2 regions of the Paenibacillus rhizovicinus genome follow, and region 1 is predicted to be linked to the other one. Evidence: riboswitches for the same ligand, from Rfam matches in the RefSeq annotation. Region 1 holds a riboswitch; the other holds the start of a gene.

Region 1 (7,807 bases):
TCACACCGCGAGAATTGCCTGGAGACTTTACCGAGGCGAGAAACTGTTTGAGGAATAAGCAACGAAGCAAGACAGCGGCGTGTTTCGAACAGGAGGATGAGGACGAGAATGGAGCAACCCACACGGAATCGAACGGCGCTTGTCACGGGCGCAAGCATGGGGATCGGAGCGGGCGTTGCGCTGAAGCTGGCATCGCTCGGGTATGATATCGCTTTCGGCCATTTTGCCGAACCGGACAAAGCCGGGGAAGTAGCCGAGCGAATTACGCAAGAATTCGGCCGAGCCTGCCACGTTTTTCAAGGAGATCTGGCCGAACCTCACCTGCCGGGCGAGCTGGCTGCGTTCGCGATCGAAGCGCTCGGGGAAATCGATGTGCTGGTCAACAATGCGGGCTTCACGAGGTTCAAAACGATTACGCAGCTCGACGCCGAGGAAATGGATCGCCTGTACAGCGTCAATTTCCGCGCTCCGATGCTAATCATGAAAGCGATTTCCAACCATATGGTGGAACGGCAGCTGCAGGGCTCGATCATTAACATCACTTCGTCACGCGCCGAGCGGGCTTATCCGGGAGATGCCATTTACGGCGGGTTGAAAGCGGCCTACACGCGCGCTTCGCAATCGATCGCGCTTGATCTGTCCGCGCACGGTATCCGCGTGAACTGCGTCGCCCCGGGAGCCACGCAAGTCCGGGATATTCCGGAATGGAATGCAGGCTACCAGGCGCTAGGGAAGAAAATCCCGCTGGGACGCATGGGTACGCCGGCGGATGTCGCCAACGCCGTCGCATGGCTGGCCTCCGAGGAATCCAGCTACGTGACCGGCATGACGATTCGCGTCGACGGCGGATTGATTTTGCCTGGCATGCCGGAACGAAGCAGCAGTACGGGATGGAACAATTAAGCCGAAATCATACGATTAATTATCTAACTATCCATCTAATTTTCTATCTATTATCTATCTATCTATCTATCTACTCCCAATCATCCAATAATCCAATACTAGGAGCGTGTTTGTGCATGTCTGAGTTAACGATTCGCGATGTGAAAGTAATCTTGACGGCGCCGGAAGGCATCAATCTTGTCGTGGTCAAAATCGAAACTTCCGAGCCCGGCCTGTACGGACTTGGCTGCGCGACCTTCACGCAGCGCTACCTTGCGGTCGCTACGGCGATCGAGCAATACTTGAAACCGTTCCTGATCGGCAAAGATCCGCACCGCATCGAAGATATCTGGCAATCCGCGATGGTCAGCTCCTATTGGCGCAACGGGCCCGTACTGAACAATGCATTGTCCGGGATCGACATGGCGCTATGGGATATTAAAGGGAAAACCGCAGGACTGCCCGTTTACCAGCTGCTGGGCGGCAAATGCCGGGAAGCTGCGGCGGTCTACCGGCATGCCGACGGCCGGGACGAGCGGGAAGTCGAAGACAACGTGCGCAAGTTCATGGAACAGGGACTTCGCTACATTCGCGTTCAGATGGGCGGCTATGGCGGCCGGGGTCATCAGCTTCACCAGCCGGACAATGCGCTGCCAGGCGCGTATTTCGATCCGGGCGCCTATCTTCGCAGCGTACCGCGCATGTTCGAGCACATCCGCAGCGCGGTAGGCCCGGAGATCGAGCTGCTGCATGATATTCACGAACGGCTCGTTCCGATCGAGGCCGTCCGGCTGGCCAGACAGCTCGAGGAGTACCGGCTGTTCTTCCTGGAGGATCCGCTGGCGCCCGAACAGCTGGACTGGTTCGAGACGCTGCGCAGCCAGACATCGACCCCGATCGCCATGGGCGAGCTGTTCACGCATCCGCGGGAATGGACGCCGCTTATCCAGAACAGGCTGATCGACTTCATTCGCTGCCATATCAGCGCGATCGGCGGGCTGACGCCGGCGAAGAAGCTCGCCACCTTATGCGAAGCGTTCAGCGTTCGCACCGCTTGGCATGGCCCTGGCGACGTATCGCCGGTCGGACACGCGGCCAATCTGCATCTCGATGTCAGCTCGATCAACTTCGGCATTCAAGAGTGGTACGGCTTCTCGGAGAAAATCCAAGACGTATTCCCGGGCTGCCCGGAACTCCGGAACGGCTATGCGTACCCGAACGATAAGCCTGGTTTCGGCATCGATATCGATGAGAAGAAGGCAGCCGACTACCCGTGCCACAACCGTCTGCCAGAATGGACGCTGGCCCGTACGCCGGATGGAACTTCCGTTAGACCATAACTTGTTCATGGGAAGGAGCGGCATAACATGCGCGTAAGCACGCAGGACGAAGTTGTTTTACCTCGAAGCCAGCCGGAAACGCAAGGCATCCCCTCGTCGGCCATTTCGGATTTCCTGGAAACGATACGCACGCAAAATCTCGAGCTGCACAGCTTCATGCTGGTCAGGAACGGATTCGTCGTCTCCGAAGGCTGGTGGCGGCCGTATGCGGCCGAACTGCCGCATCTGCTGTTCTCGCTAAGCAAGAGCTTCACGTCCACGGCGATCGGATTCGCCGTATCGGAAGGACTTCTGTCGCTGGACGATCGAGTGGTGTCGTACTACCCGGACGAAACGCCGGGCGATGCGTCGCCGAACTTGCTGCACATGAACATTCGCCATTTATTGATGATGGGCACGGGGCACGCGCAAGATACGACCGATGCGCTCTTCAAGCAAACCAACGGTAATTGGGCGGAAGCATTCCTGGCGAGACCGGTCGAGCATGAGCCGGGAACGCATTTCGTGTATAACAGCGGAGCCACGTATATGCTATCCTCCATCTTGCACAAAGTGACCGGCCAATCTCTTCTCGAGTATTTGCAGCCTCGCCTATTGGATCCGCTCGGGATCTACGGCGCGACATGGGAAACATGCCCGCGAGGCATTGCCTCGGGCGGATGGGGACTCAGTCTGACCACGGAGAGCATCGCCAAGTTCGGACAGCTGTATCTGCAGAAAGGGCTGTGGAACGGAGCACGTATCATTTCCGAGGAGTGGATCGCGGAAGCGACTTCCAAGCAAATCGAGAATGGAGATGGCGGCGAGAGCGATTGGGCGCAAGGGTACGGCTATCAATTCTGGCAATGCCGGCATGAATCGTATCGCGGGGACGGAGCGTTCGGACAATTCTGCATCGTCATGCCGCAGCAACAAGCCGTCTTGGCCATCACTTCCGGAACCAACGACATGCAAGGCGTCATGAACGCCGCATGGACGCATCTGCTGCCAGCCATGGATGCGGCGCCGTTGGCGGAAGATGGGGAAGCGGCAGCCCGGCTAGCCGAGCAGATCCGGCAGCTGGCTATTCCAGCTCCCATACATGCGGCTTCTTCTCCGCGAGAAAGCGATATCGCCGGAAGTTACCGGTTGGACGAAAATATGTTCAAATGGGAGACGTTCGACATTCGCTTCGAAGAGAACGAAGCCGTGATCGAGATGCGCGAACCGGACGGGGATCACCAGTTTCGTTGCGGCCGGGAACTTTGGATCGAACAAGTGTCCCGGATGAACCAAGGCGTAGAACAGCGAATCGCAGCCAGTTTCTCGTGGATCGACGCGGATTCCCTGGAATTAACGATCCGTTATCTGGAGACGCCGTTCTGCCACGCGCTGAATTGCCGATTGGACGGCAGCGACATCGTCTTCGAGGTCAAACCGAATGTTACCTTCGGTCCGTCGAACGGAATGGCGCCTTTCAAAGGCAGCCGAATCTAGCGCAAACGTATCGGACAGGACTCTCCCAACGGGAGGGTCCTGATAATAGAGATAGACATCTCTCTCAAAAGCCGTTATGATTATCAGGAAAATTGAATACTTTCGATCCGTAAAGGTGCAGGTTGTCAGCTGACAAGCCTGCTTAAAAGGGAAGTCCGGTTAAAATCCGGCGCGGTCCCGCCACTGTAATTGAGGAGCGACTCCACACGGTGCCACTGGTTCTTGAAGAACCGGGAAGGCTGGAGAAGCGATGATTCATAAGCCAGGAGACCTGCCTATACGCGAATGTTTCTTAATTCTCCGGGGGGTGGGAATTGGAAATGATCTTGGAAACGCATGCGCCGGAATGGAAGCGGTAGAGCTTTCATTGCCAATGTGGTTCTCTTTGTATTGCATTTATTTGAACCGCCCTATTCAGGGCGGTTTTTTTGTTTGTCGGCGAAGGTTTGCAAACCGTGTGCAAGACTAGCTATATCGAGTAGAGAAGAGGATGGGAATGGGAACTCATGCAACAAATGACCATGCAAGAAAAATAAACGGGCGATGGTTGACCATTATGCTGGCGGCTGTATTATTCATGACTGCCATTGGTCCCGCGTACAAGGTGTATGCCGATGATCCGGAACCCGCGAATGACTCGCTGCTTCAGCAAGTAGAAGCCGCCATCGCTAGCGTCTCGCAAGCGGTGCTGGGTACCGCCAATCTGGATGACTGGCAGGCTGCCGGATTATCTGCCGCCGGCAAGGCGATCCCGAGCAAATACAGCTCTGCGCTCTATAAGAAACTGGCAGCCAATCACGGCACTTTCACGTCGGCCACCGACTACGAGCGTACGGTGATCGGCATGACCGCGGCGCATCAGGATGCGACCAAATTCGCCGGCTACAATTTGGTCGAACAAATTTATTCCTATCCCGCGATCAGCACGTTGAACGGATTGGATTTCGCACTCCTTGCATTAGACAGCGGCCATTACGCGGTACCCGACAATGCGGTATGGACGAGGGAGAAGCTCGTTGAAGCCGTATTGTCCAAAGTAAACCCCGACGGCGGCTTCAACTGGACGCCTAGCGCGAGCGACCCGGACATGACCGGCATGACGTTGACGGCCTTAGCTCCTTATGCCGGGCAAAGTGCCGTTCAACCCGCCAGCCACATTGTCCGCGCCGCTTAAAGATACGGACCTCATATCCGCTTGGGCCAAATCCGACGTGCAGACGATCGCGGCACTGCAATTGATGCGGGGATCGGATAACCTCTTTGCCCCTCGCGAATCCGTTACCCGCGAAATGGCAGTCGTCGTCGCCATGCGGGCGCATGCGTACAAGCAAGACGGCCAGAACAGCGCCAAATAAAGAAGTCTAACGCAAGGTCCGCGTTATTCGCGGGCCTTGCGTCATTGATAGAGAGGCGGAAAAGCTGCTTCGTCCTATCGCTTCCTCGCATCCAATTTCATCCAACCGTCGAGAATGACCTGAAATCTCGAAAATGCTGCGAATGTTATATAACGGGTTAATAGAGAGCGGGCAACGGTTACGGATAGGACGTAAGGGAGGGGGAGCGGCTATGGACCGGCCTATCATTACGGAACAAGAGATGATCAAAGAATCGGAGCTATTTTATCAGATCTTCTCTGTCTTCATTCAGGAGATGGAGCAGATTGAGCGCACGCGCGGCAAGCTGAACGACTTTCAGCTGATGCAGGCCGTATACCACGCGAAAGATACGATGGGGATGATGGGCTGGGAGCGCAGGCAAACCGTCAGTTCCATATTTGAGAAATATATCGAAATCTATCGCGCGCTCGGACGGGCAGAAGCCGATGAATGGGTGACCATTACGTTCGGCTACAACATGAAGCTGCGCAATGAACGGGAACTTGATTCGGCTGCTGCCTTCCCGGATGGAACCGATCATGCGAATGACGATGGGACGAACGGCGGCCGCAACGCTGCAGCGTATCGATTGGAGGAGCTTTCCCGGCTTATTGGGGAGAAAGAGTCCGAGCTGCTGCAGCTCTACCGCGAGTTTTACTTGCTGCAACAATAAGGAAGAGATACCCCTGAGGCGTTCATGCTGCATGACGTTTCAGGGTTTTTTTGTTTTTTTAATGAAAAACGCCAACAGTTGGCCGATGTAAACGTTATTCTAGTTGTAAGCCACTAACGGATGGAGGAATTAGAAATGGAATCGATCACGCAAGGCCAAGGCGTAACCATTGAAAATTTAGGCATGCTCGATCTAACGGGGAAGAAAACGGATGAATTGTCGGGCATCGCGCTCATTCAGAACGTCGGACTTATACTCGTACCGCAGTCGTTGTCGGATGCGCTGATGAAGGTTCCTCAACGAAATGTCGGCCTGACCGTATCGCTGCCCGAACCGACGAACCCCGATGCCAAAATGAAATTGTATACCGGTCAGCTCACGTTAAGCGGCGAGGTCTTCTCCAATGCGGGCGGCTCTCCCGACGATATTCTCGTCATTGCGGGTCAAGTCGTTATTTCGTCTCCGATCGTAAACGTGGGGTACGGAGATATCATTATAGCCGGGCAAATCTTGGCGCCGAAAGGATCCGAAGCGCTGCTTAGCGCCAAACTCACGCGGTTAACCGGCCAAATTATTTATTATAAGTCGGATGCGCCCCGTATCTTCATCGGCAACGACAGCTTCTCCAGATCCTTCTTCGAGCTGATCGACAGTCCGATGTCGATGGCGCTTGTGGGCAATTACGAAATCGAGCAGGACGTTGACATCGCGCTGATGAAACAGAAAGTCAGCGAACTGATCTTGATCGGCAACCTGACGGCGCCGAAACCGCTCGTTCCGCTGCTTCAATTGCTCGCTGAAGTCAAACTCGGCGATATTACCGGGAAAGATGACGCGGACGCGCCAGGTGCCTGATGAACAAGGACTTGTTTCGGGAATTGTATGCCGCGCATTCGAAGGCGATTTACTCCTATCTGTTCGGCCGAACGAACCATAAGGAGCTCGCCGCGGATTTGCTTCAAGACAGCTTCCTCAAAATATGGAACCGCATCGAAATCGTTGCGAAAATCCCTCCGGAGGAGCGGCTCTATTGGATATTCTCGATTGCTTCCAATGGACTCAAGGATCATTATCGGCGCAGCGCGCACCGAAACAAGGTGGGTTTGCAGCTGAAGGCAGCATCCGCCGGAGACGGCGCAAGCGCCGAAGATCTCTCCGGCGTGCTTGCGGGGCGGGAGCGCTTGAGGGATATAGAGACGCATATCAACGGGCTGCCGGAAGAATTGCGCTGCATTCTGCTGATGAAAGTGCTGGGCGAATTAAGCAGCGCGCAAATCGGCATCGTGCTGAACCAGCCGCCCGGAACGATACGGTACAAAATCGCGCAAGCGCGCAGGCTTCTTGCCGAGAAACTGAAGCTGCTTGAATCGGCACCAATCGGCGTAAGGAGGACTTCGAATGAGTGAATGTACGGGTAAGGACGCCTTGGCTTCCGATGCGGACGACATTTTAGACCAACTGTTAGAGGATTGGTCCGAGCAGGTGTGGAATACGTTCAAGACCCAAGAATCCGTCGTGTTGCAGGATGTCATCATCCTAGCGGAGGATCTAGGATACGCCTGGTGGAGCCGGTTCATCGACCATATTCCTTTCCATTCATCCAAGGCGGTATAGAGCGTAAGCGGGCAGGAAACAGCGGCCGTTATTGACTCGTTCATCAGTCAATAACCGCCGCTGTTTCTTGATGTCTCTAAACTTAAGGAGGACGAGCATGGACAATAGCAATGGCATCGTTCAGCTTAGAATTGACATCTATGAGGATTGGCAGCTCGAGGCGGTCGAGAAAGCGGCAAGAAGATTCGAAGAAGCGCATGACGGGGTCCGCGTTGAGGTGCGGCTTCTGCCGGATCGCGAAATTCGCGAAGGGCTGCAAGACGGTACCTCCGGCTCCGATCTGGTGCAATTAGCGAACGGAGATTTTGTTGACTGCAGCCGCAATGGGCGTTTGCTGGATTTAACGGCATGGGCGCATACGCATCAGCTGGAGCTGCTATTTCATCCGGCCCTATGGCGCCTATTGCAAGTGGACGGACGACTAGCCGGATTGCCGATCAGTGCGA
Region 2 (7,807 bases), 220 kb from region 1:
TATATAGATCTCTGTCTGCCATTGGCGCGGCATCCGGTCGCAACAGCAGCTGCGGTACGCCTGTTTCGGGATGCGGGAGCACGATGGCGCTCGCCCCGAACACGCGGCGGATCAGCTCGGGCGTGACGACTTCAAGCGGCGACCCGAACGCGTCGACGATGCCTTCATGGAGCACTAACAGCCGATCGCAGTAATGCGCTGCCAAGTTCAGATCATGCAGCACGGCCACGACGGTCAATCGCCGTTCCTTCTGCCAGCGCTTCACCGTATCCAGCAATTGCAGCTGGTAACCGATGTCCAAATACGTGGTTGGTTCATCCAGCAGCAGCAGCTCGGGCTCCTGCGCCATCACCTTCGCGAGCGCGACGCGTTGACGCTCGCCGCCGCTCAGTCCGTCGATCCGGCGATCCTGCAGCTCGAGCAAACCCATATCCTCCAGCACCCGCTCGACGATCTCTTCGCCTTCGAACGATTCTTCGCCAAGCCAATTTTGATAGGGGAACCGCCCCATGCGAACGGCTTCGCGCACCGTAAATCCGACCGGGGGCAAACCGCCCTGCTGCAGCACGGCGACTTTCTTGGCCAGCTCCTTGCGCTTGTAGACCGCAGCCGGCCGGCCATCGAGCAGTATCTCGCCCGACGAAGGTTTCTCCGTGCCCGACAGCAGCCGCAGCAGCGTCGATTTGCCGACGCCGTTCGGTCCGATAATGCCGTACATCGCGCCTTTCTCGAACAAGAGATTAATATCATTAAGTATCTTCCGGCCCGCAATGGCCATCGCTGCCGATTTCGCCTCGATCATGATGCGCTGCCTCCCTGCTGCACCTTGCGCCGATAAAGCAAATACGCGAAGAAAGGAGCACCGATCAACGCCGTCACGATGCCAAGCGAGACTTCTTTGGGACTAAGCGCCGTTCTCGCGAGCGTGTCCGCCCAAACCAGATAGAAGCCGCCTCCGATCGCGGATAGCGGAACGATGATGCGATAATCCGGTCCGACGAGCAGACGAATCAGATGCGGCACGACCAGTCCGACGAAACCGACGACGCCTGCGACGGAAACGGCAACTGCCGTCAATAACGTGGAAGTAAGCAGGACGATTAGTTTCGTGCGCTCGACGTTAACGCCGAGATGCGCCGCATGACGCTCGCCGAATGTGAACAAATTCAAATGCTGTGAATAGCGAATCATAACGGGCAGTCCGACGATCAGGAACGGCGCGATCAGCTTCACGTGCTCCCAGCTCCGCCCGCTGAGGCTGCCCATCAGCCAAAACATCGCTTCGTTAACGACGCTTTGCGACAGCGTCACCATGAAGGAAACGAGCGCCCCCAGGAAAGCCTGCACGATGACGCCCGACAAAATCAGCGTTTCCACGTTCATCGATCCTCTTGCCCGCGAGAGCCCGAACACGATCAACAGCGTTACCATCCCGGTTCCGAACGCAACCAGCGGGACCGACCACAGGCCGATTGCCGATTGAAGGCCGAAGACGATCATGAACGCAGCGCCCACGGAGCAGCCCGAAGCGACGCCGAGCGTGAACGGGTCGGCAAGCGGATTGCGAAGCACGCCCTGGAATCCGGCTCCTGCCAAAGCAAGACAAGCGCCGATCAGCACGCCGAGAACGACACGCGACAGTCTCAGCTGCGTCACGATCGCGATGTCTCCGGCATCCCATTTGGTACTTGCGTCGGGCATCCAAGGCAGCTGATGAAGGAGGATCCCCCAAACGTCTCTCAGCGGCAGGCCGGACGAGCCGATCGAGAGACTGACGACGATAGATGCGAGTAAGAGAAGCATCGCTGCTCCTCCATACAGGACTAATTTCGCTCGCATCTTACTTGAACAGATCCGGATGCAGCTTCTTCGCCACTTCCAGCAGACCGTCGGCGAGGCGCGGACCTACGCGCGTTAACGGATCCTGGTCGACTTCAAACACTTTTTTATCTTTAATGGCATTAATGACATTCCAGCCCGGACGCGTTTCGATTGCCGTGAGAATCGGATTTTTCTCGCCTTCTTTGACGGTCATCGACGCGTAGATGATCGCGTCGGGATTCGCCTTCACGACAACCTCGGGATCGATTTCGTACCAATTCGGTTCGGTTGCGATATTCGTTCCGCCTGCCAGCGTAATGATCTCATCCAGGAACTCTCCCTTGCCGACTGTCCAGCCCGGCGCGAATTCCAAGTAGACATTCGGCTTCGGCGCATCCTTGACCGCATCCGTCACCTGCGTGCGCACTTGCTCCATATGATTGGCTACTGCAGCCGCTTCCTTCGGCTTGTCGAGAATCGCGCCGATTTGCTTCACTTTCTCGATTACGGCGTCGTATGTCTTCGGATCCGTTGCATAGACCGGCAGCTTCAACGAACGCAGCTTGTCGACCACGGCTTGACTCATCGTGTAGGATGCCAGAACGAGATCCGGTTTTAACGAGACGATTTTCTCGATATCCGCGTTCATGTCCCCGATTTTCGGCTTATCCGCCGCTTCTTTCGGATAATTGGAATAGTTGTCGACACCCGCGATTTTATCGCCCGCGCCCAGCGCATACACGATTTCCGTCTCGCTCGGCACCAACGTGATGATCCGCTGCGGCGCCGCGCTGAACGTCAGCTCGGTGTTCGTAACGTCCTTCACCGTAAGCGGATATACGGTGGCTTGCGCCGCGGTTCCCGCATCGCCGGCGTTCGCTGCCGCCTGATTGCCGCCGTTGGCAGCAGCATCTTCCGGCTTATTCGCTGTATTCGAGGACGGCGCATTGTTCGCCGCTCCGCTGTCGTTCGTCTCTTTCGTTCCGCAAGCTGCTGTCGCCAGCACAATCGCTGCCGTTATTAAGATGAAGCCGACTTTACGGATTGAAGCTAGTTTCCATTTCCCATTCATAGTTCTCTCTCCCATATCGCTGATTTCCTTTCTCCCAACCTGCTACTTGATTGGCAACAAAAAAAAGCATTTCCGACTAAAGTGTCAGAAATGCTCGCGTCCCCATGAACGGCTGCCAATGAACGCCGCGCCTGCGCAGCGACGGATTTCGCGTACGAATCCGTGTCATTGCCATATTTCTAACACCTCCCTAAGTCCTCGTAGGTAGCGTTACGCATTACAGGCAGGTTTCCTGACTTGGAGCGAGACATCAGGGTCTTCCCGGACTTCGTGCGTCCAGTGACTTCATCCTGATGCTTTGCCTGGGCCGATCAAGCAGCCGCGGCACTCCTTACAGTGGCGGGTCCGTGCCGGTTTCACACCGGTCTTCCCTTTTAAGCTTACACTCGCATCGTTCGCGATTTCAGCACCTGTAACAACAGCTATGCAATTTGCTATTCCGTGTAAACTATACCACCCTCGGTATGGGATGTCTATAAAAGCGCATGGGAAAAAGAGGTCTAATGGCCGGGGTATGGCACATAAGAATGACCTATCGCAATTCCGAGCCGCCCACTAAGCATTTGGAGGTATTCCATTGACCCGCCTCAGAGAAACCCGCGCCGCACGCAGCCGAACCGCTTTGTTTGCTGCGGCAGCCGTTCTAGCCGTCGCCCGCAAGCAAGCGGGAAGCCGTACGTACCCGCCTAGGTCAATAGCCGCCGATCCAGCTTGCGCCTCATCTGCCCGTTCAACCGAAGCGCATTGCCGACCACCGATACGGAACTAAGCGCCATCGCCGTTCCCGCCATCCACGGCTCGATGCCGCCGATCGCCGCGAACGGAATAATAACGGCATTGTACAGAAAGGCAAAACCGAGGTTTTGGCGGATGTTGCGCACCGTCAATCGACTGATCAGCAGCGCTTCGGAGATTCCCGTCAACCGTGACCGGAGCAGCGTCATATCGCCCGCGTCCAGCGCGGCCTCCGTGCCGCCGCCCATGGCGATGCCGATATCCGCCGCTGCCAGAGCGGGCGCGTCGTTCCAGCCGTCCCCGGCCATCGCGACCACATGCCCATCCCCCTGCAGCTTGCGAATCAGTGCCGCTTTATGCTCCGGAAGCAAGGAGGCATGTACGTCGTCAATGCCGGCCAATGCCGCAGCCTTGGCCGCGGCGGACGGATGATCGCCCGTTGCCAGCAGCACGTGGACGCCTTCGTCGACCAGCCCTTCTACCGCTTCCCTCGACGTGCGTTTAACAGAATCGGACAATGCGAAGGCGCCGGTATTCACGCCGTCGACGAACACATAAACGACCGTTTCACCCGACTTCTCCTTCGGTTCCGCGAATCCGTGAAGCGCCCGGTGGATCGACCATGACCGTTCGGCTGCAAGCGCGGCGTTGCCTACCACGATTGATTTCCCTTCGACGATCGCCTCGATCCCTTTGCCGGGATAGGCGACATGCGCGGACGAAGCCGGCAGCACGAGCCCCGCGCGCCGGGCCGATTCCCGGATTGCATCCGCGAACGGATGCTGCGACCGCTCCTCCGCGGCAGCCGCCAAGCGGAGCAGCGTATTCGGCGCGCCGTTCAGCGCAGAAACGCCTGTTACGGCCGGCTTGCCTTCCGTCAACGTGCCCGTCTTATCCAGAACGATCAGATCCAGCTGCGCCAGCCTTTCCAGTGCGCTTGCTTCTTTCAATACGATGCCGCGCCTTGCGAGCTTGCCCGTCGCCAGCACGAGCGAGATCGGCGCAGCCAGCCCGAGGGCGCAAGGACAAGCGGCGAGCAGCACGGCGAGCGCGTGGATGGATGCGGTCTTCCAATCGCCCGGATTGAGCAAGAGCAGCCACAGCAAGAGCGTTCCCAGGGAGAGCAGCATCATAACCGGAACGAATACGGCTGCCAGCCGGTCGACTCGGCGCCCGATGGACGATTTGGTCGCCTGCGCCTGACGCGTGATGGCTGCAATCCGGCTGAGCATCGTATTGCGTCCCGTCGCGAGCACCTGCAGCCGCAGCGCCTGCCCCCTGACGGTGGTGCCGGCGAATACGCGATCTCCGGCCGCCCGCTTCACAAGCCCGCTCTCGCCGGTCAGAAACGACTCGTCCAGCGTCGATTCCCCTTCGATCACAAGCCCGTCCGCGGGCAAATGTTCATTCGCTTCGACCAGAAGCTGATCGCCTACCCGCAGCCGGTCAAGCGGAATCCGTTCCGTAATTCCGCCGCGCACGACAATCGCTTCTTTCGCCTGCAGCGAGGCGAAGCCGTCGCCTTCCTTCATGACCCGCTCCGAAGCCGTCGCTTCCAGCAGCTTGCCGATCAGCACGGCCGTAATAACGACGGCCGACGTCTCGAAATATAGCGCTCCCCCGGCCAACATGGCCGCATAGCTGTATACGTAAGCAGCGGTCGTGCCGATCGCCACCAGCACGTCCATATTCGCCGTCCGTTCCCGCAGCGCATAATACGCGCCGAAATAAAACGGCATCCCGATAAAAAATTGCACGATCGACGCCAGCAGCAGCTGCAGCACCGGCTCCTCGATGAAAGCCGGAACGGGTATGCCCCGCAATGCGGAATAATGATGCGCCATCGTCCAGAGCAAGGGCAGCGTCAGCAAACATCCGGCGAACACCCGGAGTTTTAGCGAGTCGATCTCCGAACCGCCTTCTCCTTCGCGCCCGTACGGGAACGCCTGGAACCCGATTTGTCCGATCCGTTCGATAATCCCCGCCGGCGAAACCGTTCCGGAGGCATACGTAATATAAGCGGACTTCGCCGCGTAATGCACCGACACGCCGGAGACGCCGGCAAGCTTGCCGACGGCACGCTCGATCCGCGTTGCGCAAGCCGTACAGCTCATGCCGTGAATGCGTAAATCCAGCACTTCTTCCTCGACTGGAGGCTGCATAGCCGCCCTCCTTTACTTTTCACTGCCCGACCAAGCTTGACCCTGTGTCCTGCCTGTCCATGCTTGACCCCATGTCTTGCGCAAGCAGGTTTGCTCCTTGTTAACCGGAGTGAGCATGATTGCCCTGTCCGGCCTGCATGAGCATGGCCGGTATCGCCTGACTGCAGACAGCCCCAAGCTGTCCTACTCTCCAGTATATGGCGCTGATGCATGCCGCATGATATAAAAAAAGCACCTTCGCATCGAAATACGAAGGTGCCGCCTTGCCTTACGAGCTTGCCGCTTGTTATTCGCCCGTCTTAACTTCTCCCGGCCAGCTGAGCATGCCGCCAAGTACGTTAATGACCTCATAGCCTTGCGCCGCCAAGTAATCGCAAGCTTTGCCGCTGCGGTTACCGCTTCTGCACACCATATAGAGCGGCTCTTCGAAGTCGTTGAGTTCGCCTAGACGTTCAATAAACACGGACAGCGGGATGCTGACCGCTTCTTTGATATGGCCGGACTCCCATTCATCCGGTTCCCGAACGTCGATGACGCTGAGCTTCTCGCCCTCCCGAAGCCGGGTTTCCAATTCGCTTGCCGTAATTTCTCCCATTTCCCGTTACCGCTCCTTCGAAAGCTTATTCATATCGATCTACCTAGCATTTTACCTTCCGGCAACCCGTCATGTCCAGCCGCCCGGATAAGCAAACAGCATCTGCGATCGCGCAGATGCTGCTCTGTTATTCGCATGGTTTTAGATGCGTACCGCTGTTCCGCTTACCGCTACCATCAGCATGCCTTCGCGGACGACCTCGTAATCGATATCGATGCCGACGATCGCGTTCGCGCCCAGACGCGATGCATGGCTGGACATCTCGTTGAACGCCACGTCGCGCGCTTCCTTCAATTTCGTCTCGTAGGCGCCCGATCGGCTCCCGACAATATCGGTGATGGAGGCGAATAAGTCACGCATGATGTTCGCACCCATAATCGCTTCGCCCGTCACTACGCCAAGATAACGTCCGGCTTATGCAGGATCGGCAGATACTGAACCTCATTCATAACGATGCATTAAGCCGATGGCGTTCGGCCTCTGTTCGTCGTCCTCGTTCGCGTCTTCCCTCCGCGGCCTGCAACCAGCCAGCAGCCGAGCAGAATGACAGCCGACCAGCACCATAAATTGAAGTTCCATAACGGCTGAAACGTTCCTTGGGGCGGCTTCATCTTCAATGTATGCGGATCCAGCGCCAGTTCAGGCGTCCATACGGTCTCTCCGCCTCTAAACAAGACAAGCACGACCAGCATCAAAACCACAGTGGTCAGCGCCCACTTTAATTTGCGCGTCCTCGCTGCCTGATAGAACAGCGACGAGACGAAAATTCCGAAAATCGCAGAAGACAGCGGCGCCACGATTAATGCGCTAACCAAGTTGGCGCTGTCCACCGACAGCATCATTTTCCCTATAAACAACAAGAGTCCGAAGACAACCGCCATCATCCATAACAGGCTCTTCGTACCGAGAGAAGACATTGCGGGCTGCCGTTTTCTCCTCTCCAGCTCGTACCATTTCTTATACCGGTGCAATAGCATCAAGCCAGGCACGCCGACGCCGATCAGAGAGAACAAGTACTGCAGCAGCTGATAGAGGTGCTCGCCGCCGTAATTGCCCTCCAGAAACCCGAACCATCCGACGTACAAGCCCGACGCGTGCGTCCATGCGTCCATGAACATATGCGTCCAATATCCGACAAACAACGAAACAAGGAAAATCGTCCACGTACGCACGGAATTCAGACGCCACTCTTCCGACGTCATGTACTTCGCGAACCGGTCCAACCCGCCGGTCGACGGCATAAACTTCGGCAGCACCGGCTTGACGATGCCATGAAACGCAATGGCGAACGCTATGCTGAGCGGCACGCCTTGCAGCAGATACCCGCGCAGCGAGTGGCCGATCGTCCGATAAGATTCCATGGCCATGAAGTATTCCATATCCGGAATCATGCTGCCGAGCACGAGACCGGTCACGCTTAGC

Evidence for each region. Region 1 has a riboswitch for cobalamin ahead of GZH47_RS02555 (hypothetical protein). Riboswitches for the same ligand answer to the same signal wherever they lie in the genome.
Region 2: it holds a riboswitch for cobalamin, as region 1 does, so the genes downstream of both, GZH47_RS03465 (ABC transporter substrate-binding protein) here and GZH47_RS02555 (hypothetical protein) in region 1, are expected to answer to the same signal.

Annotation. Positions count from the first base shown of each region.
Region 1 covers NZ_CP048286.1:554,580-562,386, reverse strand. Annotated here, with positions in the region: gene GZH47_RS02575 (Rieske (2Fe-2S) protein) at 1-58, shown strand, start outside; gene GZH47_RS02570 (SDR family NAD(P)-dependent oxidoreductase) at 109-903, shown strand; gene GZH47_RS02565 (enolase C-terminal domain-like protein) at 1,020-2,222, shown strand; gene GZH47_RS02560 (serine hydrolase domain-containing protein) at 2,250-3,698, shown strand; cobalamin riboswitch at 3,795-3,991, shown strand; gene GZH47_RS02555 (hypothetical protein) at 4,276-4,872, shown strand; gene GZH47_RS02550 (S-layer homology domain-containing protein) at 4,820-5,053, shown strand; gene GZH47_RS02545 (hypothetical protein) at 5,265-5,747, shown strand; gene GZH47_RS02540 (hypothetical protein) at 5,883-6,602, shown strand; gene GZH47_RS02535 (RNA polymerase sigma factor) at 6,602-7,153, shown strand; gene GZH47_RS02530 (hypothetical protein) at 7,146-7,361, shown strand; gene GZH47_RS02525 (extracellular solute-binding protein) at 7,459-7,807, shown strand, end outside.
Region 2 covers NZ_CP048286.1:773,125-780,931, forward strand. Annotated here, with positions in the region: gene GZH47_RS03455 (ABC transporter ATP-binding protein) at 1-802, opposite strand, end outside; gene GZH47_RS03460 (FecCD family ABC transporter permease) at 799-1,839, opposite strand; gene GZH47_RS03465 (ABC transporter substrate-binding protein) at 1,841-2,893, opposite strand; cobalamin riboswitch at 3,099-3,322, opposite strand; gene GZH47_RS03470 (heavy metal translocating P-type ATPase) at 3,580-5,790, opposite strand; gene GZH47_RS03475 (rhodanese-like domain-containing protein) at 6,077-6,385, opposite strand; partial or broken gene GZH47_RS03480 (heavy metal-binding domain-containing protein) at 6,527-6,790, opposite strand; gene GZH47_RS03485 (DUF4184 family protein) at 6,844-7,807, opposite strand, start outside.